DNA from 2 places in the Ferrovibrio xuzhouensis genome. Region 1 is predicted to be linked to the other one. Evidence: predicted binding sites of a transcription regulator. Region 1 holds the regulator's gene; the other holds the start of a gene.

Region 1 (4,411 bases):
CTGCGGCGCCAGCACCTCGAGCAGCCGGCCGGTGCCGGTGCCGATATCGAGCAGGTCGCCGGCCGGGCCTTCGGCGATCAGCCGTGCCACGACGGTTTCGACCTGGGTTTCGTCGACATGCAGCGAACGGATCGCCGACCATTGCGCGGCATTGTCGCGGAAATACTGTTCGGCCGTCTCGGCGCGGCTGCGCTTGACGGCAACCAGCCGTTCGCCGTCGCGGGCCAGCGTCGCATCCTCGGCCGGCAGCAGGCCGGACAGCGCATGCACCAGCGGCGCCCCGGCCAGCCGGTCGCCGACGCGGTAGAAGGCCCAGGTGCCCTCGGGGACGCGCTCGAGCAGGCCGGCCTCGCAGAGCAACTTCAAGTGCCGCGAGACACGGGGCTGGCTCTGGCCGAGGATCTGGGTAAGCTCGGTGACCGTCAGTTCCGCCTGGGCGCAGAGCGCCAGCAGCCGCAGCCGGGTCGGCTCGGCGGCCGCCCGCAGGGCAGCCATCAGGGTATCGAGGGTCAGGGCGGGATTCGGGCTCATTCTGTGAATTATATAAACATATCTTTATGTATTTGTATAGAGCCCAAAGACCGTCCCTTTGCTGTGATGATGGTGGCCAGCCGCAAAAGAATCATGGTCTGACAGCCGCCGGCGCGGTATTTTCTGCGCCGGCCGGGTTTCGCACCTTGCCCAAAAAGTCTTGCCTATCCATATCTTACCTGTCTTGTCCGTGTGTCGCTGCCTTCTACCGCCCCCGCTTGCCAGACTGGATCCCCATGTTTTCGCATCTGCCTGCCCGTCGCCCCCTCCTTGCCGGTTTCGCCGCGCTCTGCCTCGCCCTGGTGGCCGGCCTCGCCGCCCTGCCCGCCCGCGCCGACGGGGCCACGCCGGACGACTTCATCCGCAAGGTCGGCGGCCAGACCCTCAGCGCGCTGAGCGACCGCAAACTGACTGCCGAGAAGCGCGAAGACCTGGTGCGCGACCTGCTGACCAATTACCTCGACCTCGACGCGGTCGGCCGCTTCTGCCTCGGCCGCTACAGCCGCAGCCTGAACGACAGCCAGAAGCAGGAATACGGCAAGCTGTTCGAGGATTACCTGGTCAAGGTCTATGCCCAGTTGCTGTCGCAGTATAACGGCGAGACCATGACCGTGCGCGATGGCAGCCGCCCGGCCGGCAACGACATGCTGGTCGACTCGCAGATCAACCGGCAGGACGGGCCGCCGATCCGCGTCGAATGGAAGCTGCATGACAAGAATGGCAAGCCGCTGCTGACCGATGTGATCGTCGAGGGCGTGTCGATGGCCTTCACCCAGCGTCAGCAGTTCGAATCGGTGATCCAGAACAATGGCGGCAAGGTCGATGCCCTGCTGGCGGCGATGAAAAAGCAGATCAGCAAGCGCTGAGCGCGCGGACCTGCCAAGCATCACTCACGACAAAGCCGGCCGCGTTTCCGCGGCCGGCTTTTTTCATGGCTTGCCGGGCCGGCGGCTCAGGCGTTGGTCAGCGCGCCGGCCGGGGTCAATTCCAGCGCATAGCCGGCCGAGCGCACGGTGCGGATGATGTCGTTCTCGCCGGCGCCGTTCAGCGCCTTGCGCAGGCGGCGGATATGCACGTCGACGGTGCGCTGCTCGACATAGATGTCGCGGCCCCAGACCGCATCGAGCAGCTGGTCGCGCGACAGCACGCGGCCGGGATGCTCGAGGAAATACCGCAGCAGGCGGAATTCGGTCGGGCCGAGATGCACGTCGCGGCCGTTGCGGGTGACCTTGTGGGTGGCGATGTCCATCACCAGGCCGCCGTAGGTCAGCACCTCTTCGGCCAGCGCCGGCCGGATGCGACGCAGCACGGCACGGATGCGGGCCAGCAGTTCGCCCGGGCTGAACGGCTTGGCGATATAGTCGTCGGCGCCGGCATCGAGACCACGCACGCGGTCGGCTTCCTCGCCACGCGCCGTCAGCATGATGATCGGCACGTTGCGCGCATTGGGATCGCGGCGCAGCTGACGGCAGACCTCGAGGCCGGACAGCCGCGGCAGCATCCAGTCGAGCAGGATCAGGTCGGGCAGATGCTCGGCCACCTTGAGCAGGGCCTGCTCGCCGTCCATCGCCTCGTCGACGATGTAGTTTTCCTTCTCGAGATTATAGCGCAGCAGCGCCAGCAGGGCCGCCTCGTCCTCGATCACGAGGACGCGCGGCTTGACGGCAACATTCATTGCTTGCCTCCCGGTGCCGCCACGATCGCATAGGCGGTGTCGTCACCTTTCGGACGGTCCTCGGCCGGCATCTCGCCCTTCACCGTGTAGTGGATCAGCTCGGCCACATTGGTGGCGTGGTCGCCGATGCGCTCGATGTTCTTGGCGATGAACAGCAGATGCGTGCAGGCGGTGATCGAGCGCGGATCCTCCATCATGTAGGTCAGCAGCTCGCGGAACAGGCTGGTATACAGCTCGTCGACTTCCTCGTCGCGGTCGCGCACCGCATCGGCCTTGGCGGCGTCGCCGGTGATATAGGCGTCGAGCACGTCCTTGATCAGGGCCTGCACCATGGCCGCCATGCGCGGCACCGCATGCACCGGGCGCACCATCGGCGCCTGGTTGAGCGCGACGCTGCGTTTCGCCACATTGGCGGCATAGTCGCCGATGCGTTCGATTTCCGAGGAAATGCGCAGCGCCGAGACGATCAACCGCAGGTCGTTGGCCATCGGCTGGCGGCGGGCCAGCAGCTCGATCGCCAGATCGTCGACCTGGTTGCGGATGGCGTCGATCTTGGCGTCGCTCTGCACGATCTCGCCGGCGAGGTCGCTGTCGCGCTTGACCACCGCCTCGACGGCGCCGGCCAGTTGCGATTCGGCGATGCCGCCCATCTGGACGATCAGGGTCGACAGCTTCTTCAGCTCTTCGTCGTAGCTCTGGACGATATGTTGTGTCGGCATCGGTCGATCCTCGCTCAGCTCAGCCGAAGCGGCCGGTGATGTAGTCCTGGGTCTGCTGCTTCTCGGGATGCGTGAAAAGCCGCTTGGTCTCGCCGTATTCGATCAACTCACCCAGATACATGAAGGCGGTGAAATCCGAGGTCCGGGCCGCCTGCTGCATGTTGTGGGTGACGATGGCGATGGTGTAGTCGTTCTTCAGCTCATCGATCAGTTCCTCGATCTTGGCGGTCGAGATCGGATCGAGCGCCGAGCAGGGCTCGTCGAGCAGGATGATTTCCGGCCGCACCGCCACGGTGCGGGCGATGCACAGGCGCTGCTGCTGGCCGCCGGACAGGCCGAGGCCGGAGGTATGCAGCTTGTTCTTCACCTCTTCCCAGAGCGCGGCGCGGCGCAGCGCGCTTTCGACGCGCTCGTCCATCTCTTCCTTCGAGATGCGCTCGTAGAGCCGCACGCCGAAGGCGATGTTCTCGTAGATCGACATCGGGAACGGCGTTGGCTTCTGGAACACCATGCCGATCTTGGCGCGCAGCAGGTTGATGTCCTGGCGCGCGTCGAGGATGTTCTCGCCGTCGACCATGACGCGACCCTCGGCACGCTGCTTCGGGTACATCTCGTAGATGCGGTTGAGAATGCGCAGCAGGGTCGACTTGCCGCAGCCCGACGGGCCGATGAAGGCCGTGACCTTGCGGTCATGCAGCGGCAGAGTGATATCCTTCAGCGCCTTGGTATCGCCGTAGAAGAACGCCAGATTCTCGATCGAGACCTTCGGCTTCTGCATATCGGTAACGGTCACGGGACGTTCTGCGGTTGCGACGATCATTTGCTGGGCTGCCTTCCTGCCAAAGCGCGGGCACCGATGTTGAGAGCGAGAATGGCAAGCGTGATGACCAGGGCGCCAACCCAAGCCAGCTGCTGCCATTCCTTGTAGGGACTGAGGGCGAACTGGAAAATGACGACCGGAAGATTGGCCATCGGTGCATTGAGGTCGTTGCTGTAGAACTGGTTGTTCAGCGCGGTGAACAGCAGCGGTGCGGTCTCGCCGCTGACCCGGGCCACTGCCAGCAGGATGCCGGTCAGCACGCCGTTGCGGGCGGCACGATAGGCAACCCGGCGGATCACGAAGTAGCGCGGCGCACCCAGTGCGGTGGCCGCCTCGCGCAGGCCGTTCGGCACCAGGTTCAGCATGTCCTCGGTGGTGCGCAGCACCACCGGGATGACGATGATCGCCAGCGCCACGGCTCCGGCCCAGGCCGAGAAGTGGCCCATGCGGATCACCATCACCTCGTAGACGAACAGGCCGATGATGATCGACGGCGCGCTGAGCAGCACGTCGTTGATGAACCGCACCACCATCGCGAGCTTGGTGGACCGGCCATATTCGGCCAGATAGGTACCACCGAGAATGCCGACCGGCGTGCCGATCGCCACGCCGATCCCCGTCATCAGCAGGCTGCCGACAATGGCATTGCGCAGGCCGCCGGCCGCG
Region 2 (4,411 bases), on a different contig from region 1:
GCGCCAGCAGGATGAACCGGTGAAAGTCTTTCGCCAGCGGCGAGCCGGCGATGCGCAGCGCGAAGCCGCCGCCCGACGAGAAGCCGATCAGCGTCCATTGCGCCGCCGGATGGTCGATGCGGCTGGCGGCGAGGAAATCGGCGAGATCATCCTCAAGCTGGCCGACATAGGCGATGTCGCCGCGCAGCGCGCCGCTCTGGCCATGACCGCGAATATCCAGCGAATAGACCGTCGGCGGATCCGGCATGCTCTGCAGCGCGCGGGCCAGGCTGTGCATGCTGGCGCTGTCGGCAGTCGAGCCATGCACCAGGATCACCGCGCGGGCGATGGCACCAGGATAGACGCGATAGGCCAGCGCCATGCCATCGCGCGCCCGCACGAAGCGACGCTCGGGCAGCGCGCTCAGGCTCTGCCGGGCGACCGCATCGTTGATGCTGGCCAGCGGCGCCGGCGCCGCGGCGGTGCCCCAGACGATGGCCGCCGCCCAGGCCGCCAGCAGCAGCAGAACGGTGCCAAGCCCCGGCAGCAGGATATAGCGGACGAAGCCACGCATCGGACCACCATACAGGTCGCGGGCCCGCAGGAACAGGTTGCGGGGCGGCAGGAAACCCGCAAAGCATGGCGAAACTGTGACCCGCGCCCCTCTTGCGGAGGCCGCCCCGCTTCCCCATAGTTTGACGGCTCCACGCTTCTCCTGGCCCGCAACCCCTGGGCCCGCAACCTCTGTCCCGGAAGCCGCTCATGTCGACCATCACGCCGCACAACGCCCTGATCTACGCCATGGTGATTGCCGCCCTGGCCGACGGCAAGCTGAAGGATTCGGAAGTCGGCGCCATCGATCTTGCGGTGCGCAGCCTGCCGATCTTCAAGGGCTACAGCGTCGATGCGATGCGCGTTGCCACCGGCGACTGCGTGGCCCTGCTCGACGAGGAAGACGGCGTCGAGGCGGCCCTCGGCCTTGTGAAAGAGGCGCTGCCGGAAGACTGGTCGGAAACCGCCTATGCGCTGGCCTGCGACGTGGTGGCGGTGGATGGCCGTGCCCGGCAGGAGGAGCTGCGCTGGCTGGAGATGCTGCGCCACGAGATCGGCGTCGAGCGGCTGCATGCCGCCGCCATCGAGCGCGGTGCGCGGGCGCGCTACAAGCGCAACCACGCCATGGCCACCGCCTGAGCGATCTGATGGCGGCCTACTCGGCCGCTTTCGCTTTCTGCATCGCGGATTTCGCCAGATCGCTGCCCTGCGGCACGATCAGCGGGATGGCGCGCGGCCCGATGCTGACCGTCGCCGGCAGCCTTGCCGCGATATCGCCATCGGCCTGCACCGGCTCGCCATCGGCATAGGCACTGTCGCCCAGCGTGGCGACCGTCACCTGGCGGCCGCGCACCAGGGTGATTTCCGGCAGATGCTGCAACAGGCCGGCGGTCAGCGCCGCCGTGGCGCGGAGCGCGCCGAGGCGGCCGCCCATGCCGAACAGGCAGACCTGGAAATCCGGCGCGTCGAGCCGCGCGTCTGGCGCACAGACAAACTTGCCACCATAGAAATGTCCCTTGGCGATCACCGCCGAGGCGCAGTCATAGTCGCGGCCGTCGATGGCGAGGCGATAGCGCGGCACTTTATACTGCACCAGCTGACGCAGGCTTTCCGTGACATAGGCGCCTTTGCCGAGCCAGCGTTTCAGACCCGGCGGCAGGTCGGCCACCACATGGGCGTCGAAGCCGACACCGGCCATGATGGTGAATAGTCTATCATTGACAAAGCCCGGCCAGATCTGGGCGACCGGGCCGTGGAGGACCGCCTGCATGACGGCAGCCGGATCGAGCGGCAGGCCGGTTTCCATCGCCAGCACATTGGCGGTGCCGAGCGGGAAAATGCCGAGTGGCGCCGAATCCAGCGGCAGACCATTGGCGACCTCGCCGATGGTGCCGTCGCCACCGGCCGCCACCACGGCATCGTATTTCGTCGCGTGGCCGTCGCCGGCAAAAGCCTCGGCATCGCCGCGCCTGGTCGTCGGGCGGAATTCGACCGCGCAGCCGGCATCTTCCAGCAGGTCGAGGTAGGCCTCGAGCCGGACCCGCTTGCGGCGGCCAAGCTGCCCTGCACCGGCAGTGGGGTTGTAGATCACCAGCAGGCGCCGGCGGTAAGTCGCGGACATGACCGCCCGGATAGCAGATTTCGGCCGCCGGCGTCAGGGGATGGTTTTATGACAGTTTTCCCGGGGACCGGGCTTTTCCGGGGCAAACCGGGTCCGGGCAACCTGCCGCGCGGCCGGATGCCGCAGTCGGCCGCGCTCTTGACCCGGATCAACGCCGCACCCGCGCCGGGGGCATAGACAGGAGGGCATGACCCCTTCGCCCACCGACCCGTCAGAGACTCCGGCTGCCTTGGCAGCCGGCCGGATCGCCGCCATCCGCGGCTCGGTGATCGACGTGCGCTTTCCGGCCGGACAACTGCCGGCGATCAACGATGCCCTGGTCATCGCCGCCGGCGGCGACCGCCCGCCCCTGCTGGCCGAAGTGCAGCAGCATGTCGATCCGGCCACCGCGCGCGCCGTGGCGCTCGGCGAGACCGGCGGCCTGCGCCGCGGCCTGGCCGTGCAGGCCACCGGCGCACCGATCCGCGTCCCGGTCGGCGACGCCGTGCTCGGCCGCCTGCTCGATGCCACCGGACATCCGGCCGACCGCGCCGGCCCCTTGCCCGCCGACGGACCGCGCCGGCCGATCCATGCGCCGGCGCCGGCACTGGCCCGCCAGGGCGGCAGTCGCGAGATTTTCCACACCGGCATCAAGGTGATCGACCTGCTGGCGCCCCTGGTGAAAGGCGGCAAGGCGGCGATGTTCGGCGGCGCCGGCGTCGGCAAGACGGTGCTGATCATGGAACTGATCCGCACCACGGTGGAGCGTCACTCCGGCATCTCGGTCTTCGCCGGCATCGGCGAACGGTCGCGCGAAGGCCATGAACTGCTGCTGGAACTGCGCCAGTCCGGCGTGCTGCCGCGCACCGCACTGGTGTTCGGCCAGATGAACGAGCCGCCGGGTGCGCGCTGGCGCGCCGGCCTGACCGCACTGGCCATCGCCGAGCATTTCCGCGACGACGCCCATGAGAATGTGCTGCTGCTGATCGACAACGTCTACCGGCTGGTGCAGGCCGGCGGCGAGGTCTCGGGCCTGCTCGGCCGCCTGCCCTCGCGCGTCGGCTACCAGCCGACGCTCGCCTCCGAGATCGCCGAATTCGAGGAGCGCATCGCCTCTGTGGCCGGCACGGCGATCACGTCGATCCAGGCCGTCTACGTCCCGGCCGACGACTTCACCGACCCGGCGGTGGCGGAAATCTTCAGCCATCTCGATTCCTCCATCGTGCTGTCGCGCCAGATGGCTGCCGAGGGCATGTATCCCGCCGTCGATCCACTGGCCTCGACGTCCAGCCTGCTCGATCCGCGGCTGGTCGGCGAGGTGCATTACCGGGTGGCGCAGGACGTGCGCAAGACCATCGCCGCCTATCGCGAACTGCAGGAGATCATCGCATTGCTCGGCATCGAGGAGCTGAGTGCCGGCGACCGCCGCACGGTCGGCCGGGCGCGGCGCCTGATGCGTTTCCTGACCCAGCCCTTCATGGTCACCCTCGCCTTCACCGGCAAGCCGGGCCGCGCCGTCGAGCTCGACGCGACCCTGGCCGGCTGCCGCGCCATTCTCGACGGCGTGGCCGACGGCTGGGCCGAAGACTCGCTTTACATGGTCGGCGATCTCGACGAGGCCCGGGCCAGGGAAGCGGCGGCCGGGCGGGCGCCGCAGAAAGCCGCGTCATGAAGCTGACGGTCACCACGCCGCTCGCCGTTGTCATCGACGCCGCCGATGTCACGCATCTGCGCGCCGAGGATGCCACCGGCGCCTTCGGCATCCTGCCGCGCCATGCCGATTTCCTCACCGTGCTGGCGATCTCGGTGGTCGTCTGGCGCGATGCCGCCGGACGGGAGCATTACGTGGCGGTGCATGGCGGCATGCTGGAACTGCATGGCGGCGATCATATTGCCATTGCCACCCGCGAAGCCGTGCCGGGCGACGACCTCGCCCAACTCGAAACCGAGGTGCTGTCGCGGTTTCGCCGCCAGCAGGCCGAAGAGCAGGAAGCCCGCACCGACGCCCAGCGGCTTTACCTCGCCGCCATCGGCCGCATCCGCCAGATGCTGCGGCCCGGCCGCCCGGACGGCGCCCTGACCGCCATGTCCGCCAGCAGGGGATCCGGCCATGAACCCTGATCGCGATCCCCGGCATGATCCGGGACAGCCCGCCGCCCCGCTTGACCACGCGATACGCACCCGGCGCAACCGCCGGGCGCTGTGGCTGCGCGAGGGCGAACGATCGCTGGCGCAGAATCTTGCCATGATCGGCGCGCTCGGCTGGACCATCATCACGCC

Evidence for each region. The regulator PhoB, encoded in region 1, activates phosphate uptake and scavenging genes when phosphate is short. The targets are predictions, from matches to a motif close to TNTCATAAAACTGTCA.
Region 2: ACFOOQ_RS09160 (diacylglycerol/lipid kinase family protein) is a predicted target of PhoB. The motif match lies at 2,191-2,206, and genes of this name have one in related genera.

What each region holds. Positions count from the first base shown of each region.
Region 1 is NZ_JBHRYJ010000009.1:82,737-87,147, forward strand. Features, by position in the region: gene ACFOOQ_RS23135 (ArsR/SmtB family transcription factor) at 1-531, opposite strand, end outside; gene ACFOOQ_RS23140 (MlaC/ttg2D family ABC transporter substrate-binding protein) at 768-1,397, shown strand; gene phoB (phosphate regulon transcriptional regulator PhoB) at 1,484-2,206, opposite strand; gene phoU (phosphate signaling complex protein PhoU) at 2,203-2,925, opposite strand; gene pstB (phosphate ABC transporter ATP-binding protein PstB) at 2,945-3,718, opposite strand; gene pstA (phosphate ABC transporter permease PstA) at 3,742-4,411, opposite strand, start outside.
Region 2 is NZ_JBHRYJ010000001.1:1,839,574-1,843,984, reverse strand. Features, by position in the region: gene ACFOOQ_RS09170 (alpha/beta hydrolase) at 1-553, opposite strand, end outside; gene ACFOOQ_RS09165 (tellurite resistance TerB family protein) at 742-1,170, shown strand; gene ACFOOQ_RS09160 (diacylglycerol/lipid kinase family protein) at 1,187-2,152, opposite strand; gene atpD (F0F1 ATP synthase subunit beta) at 2,340-3,803, shown strand; gene ACFOOQ_RS09150 (F0F1 ATP synthase subunit epsilon) at 3,800-4,252, shown strand; gene ACFOOQ_RS09145 (AtpZ/AtpI family protein) at 4,242-4,411, shown strand, end outside.